Regions from separate parts of the Rhizobium sp. P2_G2 genome, predicted to be linked through region 1. Evidence: riboswitches for the same ligand, from Rfam matches in the RefSeq annotation. Region 1 holds a riboswitch; each other region holds the start of a gene.
The links. Region 1 has a riboswitch for cobalamin ahead of cobU (bifunctional adenosylcobinamide kinase/adenosylcobinamide-phosphate guanylyltransferase). Riboswitches for the same ligand answer to the same signal wherever they lie in the genome.
Positions count from the first base shown of each region.

Region 1 (4,010 bases):
CGGGGCGCTGAAGAACTATGATCTGCTGGCGACGCTGATCGAACGGATCGCCAAAATCGATCCCGCTTTCGGGGGACTGACGGAGGAGGAACGCATCGACCTCGAATGGGCGCGCGACTATCTCGCAAGCCATCCCGAGCGCGATCATCCCGCCACGCCGGCTTCCGAGGCCGAGACGATCAATCTCGGCATCATCGACTACAAGATGATCGATCGTCACCATGCGACGACCAATATCGGCGACTATGTCCAGACGCTCGCCTTCCTGTCCAATCTCGCGCGCTTCCAGTCCGTACGCTATGACGACAGCGAACTCGGCCGCAAGCTGGAAGAACTGAAGACGCGGATCGCCCCGGAAGGCCGTTTGGTGAAACGGACGGCGAAGATCCGTCCCATCGCAGTCAATCGCGACTTCTCCTCCTGGGATTCGATTCCCGAGAAGACGTGGATGTTTGCCTATGGCTGGTACATGCATCCCGTCTTCGAGACGATGTTCGATTTTCCGTTCCATGATAACATCCGACCGATCTTTATCTCCTTCCACGTCAACAATCGCGAGATGCTGTCGGACAAGGCGATCGACTATCTGAGGAAATACCAGCCGATCGGTTGTCGCGACTGGACGACAGTCTATCTGTTGCGCGAAAAGGGCGTGCAGGCTTTCTTCTCCGGCTGCGTCACCACCACGATCGGCCAGATTTTCACCGATGACGTCCCGCATGCCGGCGAGGATACGATCGCGCTCGTCGATTATTCTACCAAGGACGACGAATTTGCCAGTCTCAACGCCGTGCCCTATACGCAGGCCGAAGACGGTGTGCGCGAAATGAAGCTCGTCGATGCGCTCGACGCTGCGACCAAGCTGCTCAACGGCTATCGGCGCTATTCGAAGATCGCGACGTCGCGGCTGCATTGCTATCTTCCCTGCACCTCGATTGGCCTCGATGTCACCTTCAAGCCGAAGAACAAGGGCGATGTGCGCTTCGAAGGCCTGATGCGGCTCGGCAAGCCGCGCTTCGAACGCATGCGCAGCAATGTTGCCGAGAAGATCGAACTGATCCTGCGGCTGATCTTCAACGGCGCCAGCGAGGAGCGCGTTTACGAAAAATGGCGCAATATCTGCGAAGCAGACCTTGCAGCAGCTGACGCCTATTGCGCGGATTTTCCGGCTTGGCCGGAGCCGTCCTTCGACATCGGAGCTATCGTCACTGCGCTGCGCGCCGATGCCTATACGCTCAACCCGGTTGCAGAGGGGAGCAATCCTGTCATTGGCGCCTTCGCGCTCGACGCCAATCTTTGCGACATGCTGCCGGTGACGATTGAGTCGGCGGTCCGCAATCTCTCGCGGCCGGCCATTTTCCACGTCCTGGCCCGCGGTATTGCGCGCAGCTATTTCGAGGATCTGGCCGCTGATTTCCCGGAAGCGCAGTTCACCATCTACGATTTCGACAAGGTGAACTATACCGACGATCTGAACCTGCTCAAGCACACGACCGCATCGACGATCGACCGTTTGCTGCTGCCGGATTTGCTCGGGCACGTCGATAAGATCATCTATCTCGACGTCGATATCGTCATCCAGGGCGATCTGGCCAAGCTCTACGACATGGACCTTGGCGATGCGCCTCTGGCAGGCAAGAGCAGCATTCCCTTGTCCTGGCGGACGGGTCACGACCTCTTGCAGCGCGCCACTTACCGGATGAAGAGCGCCAAGGCCTGGCAATTGCGCCGCCATCTGCATGCCTGTGGACGACTCGATTTCCGGGCTTTCAACGCCGGTGTGACGCTGATGAACCTGGCGCAGATGCGTGACGACCAATCCTCGCGCCTGACCGTGCCGCTGGTCGAGAATTTCGCCATGAACGATCAGGACGCGCTCAACATGTATGCACGGTCCAATCGCGCCGAATTCGATCCGATCTGGAACGCCGTACCGGCGCAGGAACCGACTGGCAATGACGGCATCCTGCATTTTGCCGGCACTGCCAAGCCCTGGGGACCGGGGCATATCCTGCGCGCCGAGGAATATGCCCGATACAAGTCGCTCTATGAAGCCCGCCGGGCGAGCCGCAAGATGGGTGCTGCATAACCAAACCGCCGCCGACAATGTCGCAGATGCGATTGACTTGTCGCAACGGAATCCCTAGTTCTTGACGATGTTTGGTTCCCGAAAGGCTTTGCCCCAGGGATCAAAAGGGAACGGGACGAATGGACCCAATCAGGGCATTGTCATCCCGGCCGACCCCGCGACTGTAGAGCGGCGAGGCATCCCCAGGAGTGATCGACGTCGATATCGCGGATAAACGGCATGGTGCCGCAGGCGCGAAATGGGGCAGAGGTCGCTTCAAAGCCACTGGAATGACGCTACGGCAACACGGACTGGACGCCTCTTCTTCTACGAATCGTCGGTCTGCGCAGCGCCCAAATTCCGGGAAGGCGAGGGGATGTCGATAGCGTGTGAGAAATCCACGTGGCAACCGCGAGCCAGGAGACCTGCCAGACAAGCAAGGGGCATTCTCGCCCGGTTTTTATTGGCCAGCAGCACGGAGGTTGTGATGGCGCCCGATCCTGTTCGCAGCCTTTGCGGCTGTATAAATAGCCTCGCGGTTTTCGCGTGATGGCCGCTCTTTCTTCTCCTGCCAGCGTATTCGTCCTGGGCGGTGCGCGCTCCGGCAAATCGTCTTTTGCAGAGCGGCTGGCCGCCGAGAGCGGGCTTGCGCGCCATTATGTCGCCACTGGTCGGGCCTGGGACGCCGAAATGGCGGACCGCATCGCACATCATAAGGTGCAGCGCGGCGACGCCTGGACGACGCATGAAGTGCCTGTAGACCTTGTCGCAACGCTTCGGTCCGTCGATCATCCGGGAAATGTCGTCCTCGTCGACTGCCTTACGCTCTGGCTCACCAATCTGATGATGGAGGAGCATGCGCTGGCGCCGGAATTTGCCGCGCTCGCCGACCATCTGGGGCAAGCGAAAGCCACGCTGATCCTGGTCTCCAACGAGGTCGGGCTTGGCATCGTGCCGGAAAATCGCATGGCGCGCGATTTCCGCGACCATGCCGGCCGGCTGCACCAATCGATCGCGGCGAAAGCCCGCGACGTCTATTTCGTGGCGGCCGGATTGCCGCTGAAGATGAAGGGATAAGACCATGCAGAAGATACCCGCCACGGTGATCACCGGCTTTCTCGGCGCCGGCAAGACGACGATGATCCGCAACATGCTGATGAATGCCGGCGGCCGCAAGATCGCGTTGATCATCAACGAATTCGGCGATCTCGGCGTCGATGGCGACGTGCTCAAGGGCTGCGGCGCCGAGGCCTGTACGGAGGACGACATTATCGAGCTCAACAATGGCTGCATCTGCTGCACCGTGGCCGACGACTTCATCCCGACCATGGAAAAGCTGCTTGAACGCAAGGACCGGCCCGACCATATCGTCATCGAGACATCGGGCCTGGCGCTACCGCAACCGTTGGTCGCCGCCTTCAATTGGCCGGGTATCAAGACAGCGGTAACCGTCGATGGCGTGGTGACCGTGGTGGACAGTGCCGCCGTCGCCGCCGGCCGCTTTGCCGATGATCATGACGCGCTCGACGCCCAGCGCGTCAACGATGCCGGGCTCGACCACGAAAGCCCGATCGAGGAGCTGTTCGAGGACCAATTGACCGCCGCCGACCTCATCGTGCTCAACAAGGCCGACCTGCTTGACGAGGCGTCCCTGAAATCGGTGCGCGCCATCGTCACCGGCGCCACCGCCCGCAAGCCGCGGATGATCGAATCGCGCCACGGCGACATCCCGGCCTCCGTCCTGCTGGGCCTGGGCATCGGCACCGAGAACGATATTTCCAACCGCAAATCGCATCACGAACTGGAGCACGAGGGCGACGGCCACGCGCATGATCATGACGAGTTCGAAAGCTTTGTCGTCGAACTTGGTGCTGTCGACGAGCCGGCCGCCTTCATCGAAAAGCTGAAGCCGATCATCGACCGTCACGACATCCTGCGCCTC
Region 1 is NZ_JBFUFF010000109.1:15,156-19,165, forward strand. Features, by position in the region: gene AC1D06_RS36310 (glycosyltransferase) at 1-2,089, shown strand, start outside; cobalamin riboswitch at 2,145-2,515, shown strand; gene cobU (bifunctional adenosylcobinamide kinase/adenosylcobinamide-phosphate guanylyltransferase) at 2,618-3,145, shown strand; gene cobW (cobalamin biosynthesis protein CobW) at 3,150-4,010, shown strand, end outside.

Region 2 (4,010 bases), on a different contig from region 1:
CTTCGCCTGGTGGCGCGCCAGCGTGAAGTGGCCACTAGGCCCATAGGCGCGGATGCGGCTGCCCGGCTTGACGTTGTCGAACATCCATCGCGTGCCGACGCTGTTCGGCTGCGCCTTGATGGTAATGGCGATGGCATAAGGCCGTGACGGCGAGGACGAGATCGTATAGGTGCGATGCAGGTCGCCGCCCTTGGCACGTAGTTCGACGGTGATGAACTGGCCCGACATATAGCTGAACCAGCCTCCGCCCTCGACGGCGAAGGTAAAGGTCTTCACATCCGGCGCTTCGTCGACGACGCTGGTGCAGACCAGCATTTGGCGGGCGGAATTCCATGGTTTCGATTGATCGAGCGGCAAAGCCGCTGGCGTGACGCCGGTCACCATCATGTTCATGGTGCCCTCCCGGTCAGGCGACGGAGCGGAGTGCGGGCTTATCCTTGCCGGCCAGCCGCTCTTGCATGAAGCTCGCATACCAGTCGACGAACTGGATCACGCCGCCTTCATGCATTTCCGAATAAGGGCCGGGCTCGTAAGCCGGCGAATGGATGCCGCGCGCATTCTCCTCGACGATCTGCCGATCCTGGTCGTTGGTCTCGGTCCAGACATGAATGAGTTCATCGAGGCGATAGTCGATGCCCTCGACGGCATCCTTATGCACGAGCCACTTGGTGGTGACCGCGGTTTCCGTGGCGCTGATCGGCAGGACACGGAAGGTGATGGCATGGTCGCTGAGGATGTGGTTCCAGGTGGTCGGATAGTGGTAGAGCAGCAAGGTACCGATCCGATCCATGTTGACATTGTCCGAAAGCCGCATCTGCACGGCTTTGCGGCCAGAGATCGTGTAGCTGATCGCCTCGCGCAGTAGCGGCATGCGGGTGGTGCGATACTGGCCTTGCTCATCGATGACGAAGGCGCTCGGCAGGCCGGCGGCTTCGCATTTCTCCCAGTGTGCGGCGATTTCCGGATCGTCCTTGGCGCCGTTGACGCCGCTGACAGTCGGCGCTTCCGGGAAGGTCTTGCAGAGCTCCGGGTGATTGCCGGCGCAATGGTAGCACTCCCTGTTGTTCTCCCAGACGAGCTTCCAGTTGCCTTTCTCGATGATCGTGCTCTCGTAGGCGACCTTGGCGTCGCGCAGCCGATGCGGCAGGAAATAGGGCTCCATCATCGCCCGGAACGGTGCGAAATCCATCGGCTGGTCGGCGAGCGAGATGAAGAGATAGCCACCGGCCAGTTCACAGGCGACCGACTTGAGGCCGAAACCGGTCTTGTCGAAATTCTCGCCCATCTGCCGGGCGAAGAGCAGCGATCCGTCGAGATCGTAGGTCCATTGATGATAGGGACAGACAAGCTTCGCCGCCGAACCCTTGTGATCCTGGCAGACACGCGAACCGCGGTGGCGGCAGGAATTGTGGAAAGCCTTGATGTTTCCGTCGTTGTCTCGAAGGATGACGACAGGATAGGCACCGACCTGGACGGTGAAATAATTGCCCGCAGCGGGGATTTCGCAATCGTGACCAATGAAGAGCCAATCCTTGTACCAGATATGCTCCAGGTCCTGCTGGTAATAGTCTGGGTCGATGTAGAATGGCTGAGCGAGGCTGAAGCCGGGTTTGCGGGTCTTCAGCCGGGAAAGCATTTCGGAACGGATATCCATGGTCGGTCCTCGTCGGGTTCAAGGACTGGGCATGGTGGACATAGGGAAACGTGCAGCCGTCGCGTTCTTCGGATTAGGGTTTCCGACGCCACGAGCCATCCGCCTCTTGACCGCCCACCGCGATCAGTCGAGTTAAAATCCCGAGGCTGGTTTCCGGGCTCCAGAACCGTCCTTTCGGACCTTGCGACTCCTTCCCAGGCTGTTGGCCCAGTGGACTCCCGTCGCAATTACGTTCTGCTACCGTTGCGGGGGCAGCGCCGGATTTTAACCGGCTTCCCAATTCTCCGGACGATTCCAAGAACCGTCCGGCACCTCAAGCATCCTCATGAGACCACAGATGATGCGGCATCGCAACGTCATTTGCGACAGCGCGATGGCGTAGCCACAACAATCTGGAGGCTTTATTCCGCTGCTTCTGCCGTCGGTTCCGGAATGTAATTCAGCACCGGCCCGAGCCAGCGCTCGACCTCTGCGACAGCCATGCCCTTGCGCGCCGCATAGTCTTCGACCTGGTCGCGCTCCACCTTGGCGACACCAAAATAATAGCTTTCCGGATGGCTGAGATAGATGCCGGAGACCGATGATCCCGGCCACATCGCATAGCTTTCCGTGAGGCTCACCCCAGCCGTGTTTTCTGCATCCAACAAGCGGAAAAGCGTCGCCTTTTCCGTATGGTCGGGCTGCGCCGGGTAACCCGGCGCGGGGCGAATGCCCTGGTAGGGTTCACCGATCAATTCATCCGGCGCGAACTCTTCATCCATCGCATAGGCCCAGAATTCCTTACGCACGACTTCGTGCATGCGCTCGGCGAAGGCCTCGGCGAAACGATCTGCCAGAGCCTTGACGAGAATCGAAGAATAATCGTCATTGGCCCGCTCGAATCGTTCAGCGATCGCCACTTCCTCAATACCGGCGGTGACGACGAAGCCGCCGACATAGTCCGGCTTGCCGGACGAGAGCGGGGCAACGAAATCCGAGAGCGCCACATTGGCCTTGCCGTCACGTTTGGTCAGCTGCTGGCGCAGCGTGAAGAAGATGTCGAGTTCCTGACTGCGACTTTCATCGGTGAACAGGCGAATGTCATCACCGACCGCGTTGGCGGGCCAGAAGCCGATCACTGCTTTGGGTGCGAACCACTTCTCCTCGATGATCTTCTGCAGCATCGCCTGCGCATCGTCGAACAATTGCCGCGCCGACGCACCCTGCTTCTCGTCCTCGAGGATTTGCGGATAGCGGCCTTTCAACTCCCAGGTCTGGAAGAACGGTGTCCAGTCGATATAGCGGGCGAGTTCGGCGAGGTCCCAGGTGTCGAACACGCGTCGGCCGAGAAATGTGGGCATTGGCGGCTGGTCGTTCGCCCAGTCGATCTTGTGGGCGTTGGCGCGGGCAGCGGCCAGGCTGACACGTTGCTTGGCAGCCTCCGCCCTGGCGTGCTGGTCCGCCACTTTGCGGTATTCGGCGCGGATGGCGTCAACATAGCCCTGCTTCATATCGGCGCTCAGCAGGCTGCCGACAACGCCGACCGCGCGCGAGGCATCGGTGACATAGACCGCCTGGCCCGCCTCGTAGCGCGGATGGATTTTCACCGCCGTGTGGACGCGGCTCGTCGTCGCGCCGCCGATCAGCAGCGGAATGTCAAAACCCTGCCGCTCCATTTCCGAGGCGACATGCACCATCTCATCGAGCGATGGCGTGATCAGGCCGGATAAGCCGATGATATCGACATCCTCCGCCTTTGCCGTTTCGAGGATTTTCGTCGCTGGCACCATGACGCCGAGATCGATGATCTCGTAATTGTTGCAGGCGAGCACGACGCCGACAATGTTCTTGCCGATATCATGGACATCGCCCTTCACCGTGGCCATCAGGATCTTGCCGGCCGCGCGGCGTTCCCCGCCGCCATTGGCGGCCTTCTCGGCTTCCATGTAGGGCAAGAGTACCGCAACCGCCTGCTTCATCACGCGCGCCGACTTCACGACCTGCGGCAGGAACATTTTTCCTGCGCCGAACAGGTCGCCGACGACGTTCATGCCGGCCATCAGCGGCCCCTCGATGACATGCAGCGGGCGTTCCGCCCTCTGCCGTGCCTCCTCGGTGTCCGCTTCAATGAATTCGTTGATGCCGTTGACCAAGGCATGTTCCAGTCGCTTCTCAACCGGCCAGTCACGCCATTTGAGATCCTTTTCCCTGGCCTCCTTGGCGCCCGCGCCTTTGAAACGCTCTGCCATCTCCAGCATGCGCTCGGTGGCGTCGGCGCGGCGATTGAGGACGACATCTTCGCAGGCATCGCGCAATTCGGCATCGATCTGGTCATAGAGGGCAAGCTGGCCCGCATTGACGATGCCCATGTCCATGC
Region 2 is NZ_JBFUFF010000021.1:72,849-76,858, forward strand. Features, by position in the region: gene AC1D06_RS17285 (FAD-binding oxidoreductase) at 1-393, opposite strand, end outside; gene AC1D06_RS17290 (aromatic ring-hydroxylating oxygenase subunit alpha) at 407-1,654, opposite strand; cobalamin riboswitch at 1,782-1,985, opposite strand; gene metH (methionine synthase) at 2,056-4,010, opposite strand, start outside.
Region 2: it holds a riboswitch for cobalamin, as region 1 does, so the genes downstream of both, AC1D06_RS17290 (aromatic ring-hydroxylating oxygenase subunit alpha) here and cobU (bifunctional adenosylcobinamide kinase/adenosylcobinamide-phosphate guanylyltransferase) in region 1, are expected to answer to the same signal.

Region 3 (4,010 bases), on a different contig from region 1:
CTTGCCACGCTACAGCGCTATCAGGGCATCCAACTCTCCGTGGATGCCGCCGCCTAACGGCGCTCGCGCAGCACCCAGGCTGGGATCAGTTCCGACCGCAACGTCTTAGCGGCAGAGGCCTTGGCAAGCCCTTTGAGGTCCATGCCGGGCTGCACGAGTGCGCTGGCCTGACGCTTGGGCAGTACCAGGCCGAGTTCCAGTTCGCCCTTGCGCCGCCACCGTTTGAAGAACGGCCGGCGGAATCGGCGTGACGGCGAAAAGCGTGCCGGCGCCTTCGCGAGTGAAGCATATTCGAGGATTTCCTCGATCCAGCCGCTTTGCGGCCGCGCGCCAGGCTCCAAGAGCATCAGCCAATCGCCGCGCGCATTGCGGATCGTCTCGTCGAGCGTCCAGGTGTCGAAGAATTTGCAGCCCGCGGCGTCGGCAACGCGCGCGGAACCGTCGCGTGAACCATGGTCGAGCACGATCACGTCGCTCACCAATCCATCCACCGCGCCCGACACCAGCACCGCCAGCGTATGCGCCAATTCCGGCTCGTTATCCCGGCATTCCAGCAAAACAGTCAGCATGGTCAATCGTTATTACAACAGCCCTGAAAATGCCAGTCGGCAAATTTGTTCTTGCATTGTTCTCGTTTTGAAGATAGGAAAATAATCATGACGGGGCAGAGAGTCGCCTCGCAGGAGTTGCCCAATGATCAATCTGTCTCTTTCGAGGCAGGCCGCATTCGCGCCTGCCAACACGGCAGAGCTTGCCGATGGTTTGCTGAAGGAAAGCGGTCTGCGCATTGATATTGACCGCCGTCGCGGTCGTGGCGCCGGCATCAACCCGTCCGGCCGCTTCGAGCCGCAGGAGCGCGAAGTGCTCGATGACGGCTGGCAGACAATCGAAACGCTGGAGCCGTTCAAGACCGAAGTGCAGGTGGAAAAGCCGCGCGCGATCATCACCCGCAACGAAAGCCCGGACATTCCGTTCGACCGTTCGATCAACCCCTATCGTGGCTGCGAACATGGCTGTGTCTACTGCTTTGCGCGGCCGACGCATGCCTATATGGGCCTGTCGCCGGGGCTCGACTTCGAAAGCAAGCTGTTTGCCAAGCCGGATGCGGCAAAACTTCTCGAACGCGAACTCTCAAAGCCCGGCTACAAGCCGAAAGCCATTGCCATCGGCACCAATACCGACCCTTACCAGCCGATCGAGAAGGAATGGCGGATCATGCGCCAGATCCTCGAAGTGCTGAATGCGGCGAATCATCCGGTATCGATCGTCACCAAGTCGGCGCTAGTCATGCGCGATATCGACATCATCGCCAAAATGGCGGAGCGCGGCCTGGCACGAGTCGGGATTTCGGTGACGACGCTCGACCGGCGGCTGGCACGGCTGATGGAACCGCGCGCTTCGACCCCGTCGAGGCGGCTGGAGGCAATCCGGGCGCTGACCGAGGCTGGCGTGACGACGGCAGTGATGGCAGCGCCGATGATCCCTGCGCTGAACGATCACGAGTTGGAGCGCATCCTCGATTCAGGCGCTGCTGCCGGCGCCAAGGAGGCAAGCTATGTGCTGCTGCGCCTGCCGCTCGAAGTCAGCCCACTATTCCGCGACTGGCTGCTCAGGAATTATCCGGACCGCTACCGGCACGTGATGAGCCTGATCCGCTCGATGCGCGGCGGCAAGGATTACGATGCGGAATTCGGCAAGCGGATGAAGGGCGAAGGCCCCTATGCCTGGCAGATCAGCCGCCGATTCGAGCTGGCAGCCAAGAAGCTCGGCATTCGCAGGACGCGCAGCATGCCGCTGAACACGGAGCTTTTCGTGCCGCCGAGCGGTGCGGGCGTACAGCTCAGCCTGCTTTAGGTCTTTGTTTGTGCATGTCTTGGTCGATCCGGGGCGGCCCGCCTGCCGTACCGGATCGGCGAAAACTTCAGTGTCTCACTCGCACCCTGCCCGCATCAGGCCGAGGCACTGAATTCCGCGCCGCCGGCAATCCCTGTCCCGCCGGCCTGCGCACCCAGTCCTAGGAACGCCGCCCTCGTTCCGGGACTTGCGGGGAATCGGTGGAAGTGTCATTTGAACCCGCATGAGACTTCTCGCCGATTCCCTGCCCCTGGAGGAAATCGAGCCGGCTCCAACGTTCCGGTTCGAGCAGGGATTGATGCGCGACGGCTACCGGCTGGTGGCCGGCATCGATGAAGTCGGCCGCGGCCCCTTGGCCGGTCCGGTGGTCGCAAGTGCCGTGGTGCTTGACCCCGACAATATCCCTGATGGCCTTAACGACTCCAAGCAATTGACGGCGGAGCGGCGCGAAGCGCTCTACGAGCTCATTCTTGCCAGTGCGCTCGACGTGGCAATCTCGTCCGTCTCAGCGCCAGAAATCGATAGGATAAATATCCTGCGGGCAAGCCTCGAAGCCATGCGCCGTGCGGCGCATTCGCTGCATAGCCGTCCGCATTTTGCCATCATCGACGGCCGCGACGTAGCGCCCGGCCTGCCCTGCCCCGGCAAGGCGATCGTTTCCGGCGATGCACGGTCCCTGTCGATTGCCGCGGCGTCCATCGTTGCCAAGGTGACACGCGACCGGATGATGGTCGCGGCAGGCCGCCGCTATCCGGGTTATGGCTTTGAATTCCATGCCGGCTACGCGACAGAGTTCCATCGCAATGCCATTGTCGAGCTTGGCCCCTGCGCCATCCACAGGATGACATTCCGCCCGCTGCGGAAGGATTGATTGCGGCATTCGAGGTCGGCGTACCGCTTGCCTCCCCTCACCGCTTCTGCTTAAACAAGTGTGTCCGGTGCCCAGAATATGGGAGAATCGGGAAGCCGGTGTGATGCCGGCGCGTGCCCAACGCTGTAAGGGGGATGGGCTGCCGGGCTTTTGCCTGATGCCACTGGGAAACCGGGAAGGCTGCAGCGCCAGATGATCCCAAGCCAGAAGACCGGCCGGACATGATAGACGCGGGCGCGCGGACGGCGCCAGCTGAGAAGGCATTCCGTCGGGGATTGACGATGCACGCCTCCATTTCTCGCCACCTTGCGGCGGCCGGTCCGTTTTCCGAATCCGAGACCGCAGCGGTCTACCGCGCCATTCATTCGCGCCGCGACGTGCGCAATGAATTCCTGCCCGATCCGGTGCCGGACGATGTTCTTCATCGCCTGCTGACAGCGGCCCATGCCGCACCGTCGGTGGGCTATATGCAGCCGTGGAACTTCATGGTCATCCGCGACGAAGAGAATCGGCGGGCTGTCCATCGCATCTTCCATGATGCCAATCTCGAAGCCTCCGATCGCCTGGAGGGCGAGCAGAAGCGCCGGTATATGTCGCTGAAGCTCGAAGGCATATTGAAGGCGCCGGTCAATCTCTGCATCACCTGCGACCGTAAGCGCGGTGGCGACTTTGTCCTCGGGCGAACGCATAACCCCAACATGGACCTCTATAGCACCGTCTGCGCCGTACAGAATTTCTGGCTTGCCGCGCGTGCGGAAGGCGTCGGCGTCGGCTGGGTCAGCATTTTCGACCATGACCGGCTGAAGACGCATCTCGGCATTCCCGAAAGCGTCGAGATCATCGCCTATCTCTGCGTCGGCTATGTCGAACAGCTCTATACCTCACCGGAACTGGCGGTGAAGGGCTGGCGGGAGAAAATCCCGCTCGACAAGCTGATCTACCGGGAGCGCTGGCCAGAGGCCTCGCATGTCCTGTCATTCTATCGCGAGATCGAATGCCGCAAGAAATGAAAAACCCGCCTCGGTGACGAGGCGGGTTTTAAAATGTGCTGGCAGTTGTCCGCTTGCGCTTAGTTGAGGCGCGCCTTGACTTCGCCGACGGCCTTGTCGAACAGGCCATTTGACGTATTTTCGTCCAGCTTGCTCGCCATCAGCTTTTCAGCGGCGGCGACGGCCAGGTCGACGGCAGCCGAGCGGACAGCGGTGATCGCTTCGTGCTCGGCCTGCTTGATCTTCTGCTCGGAGAGCGCAGTGCGGCGGGCGACATAGTCGGCCGTCTTCTGCTT
Region 3 is NZ_JBFUFF010000010.1:108,090-112,099, forward strand. Features, by position in the region: gene AC1D06_RS11055 (helix-turn-helix domain-containing transcriptional regulator) at 1-57, shown strand, start outside; gene AC1D06_RS11060 (glycosyltransferase family 2 protein) at 54-569, opposite strand; gene AC1D06_RS11065 (PA0069 family radical SAM protein) at 694-1,854, shown strand; gene AC1D06_RS11070 (ribonuclease HII) at 2,078-2,725, shown strand; cobalamin riboswitch at 2,774-2,959, shown strand; gene bluB (5,6-dimethylbenzimidazole synthase) at 3,007-3,735, shown strand; gene AC1D06_RS11080 (F0F1 ATP synthase subunit B) at 3,795-4,010, opposite strand, start outside.
Region 3: it holds a riboswitch for cobalamin, as region 1 does, so the genes downstream of both, bluB (5,6-dimethylbenzimidazole synthase) here and cobU (bifunctional adenosylcobinamide kinase/adenosylcobinamide-phosphate guanylyltransferase) in region 1, are expected to answer to the same signal.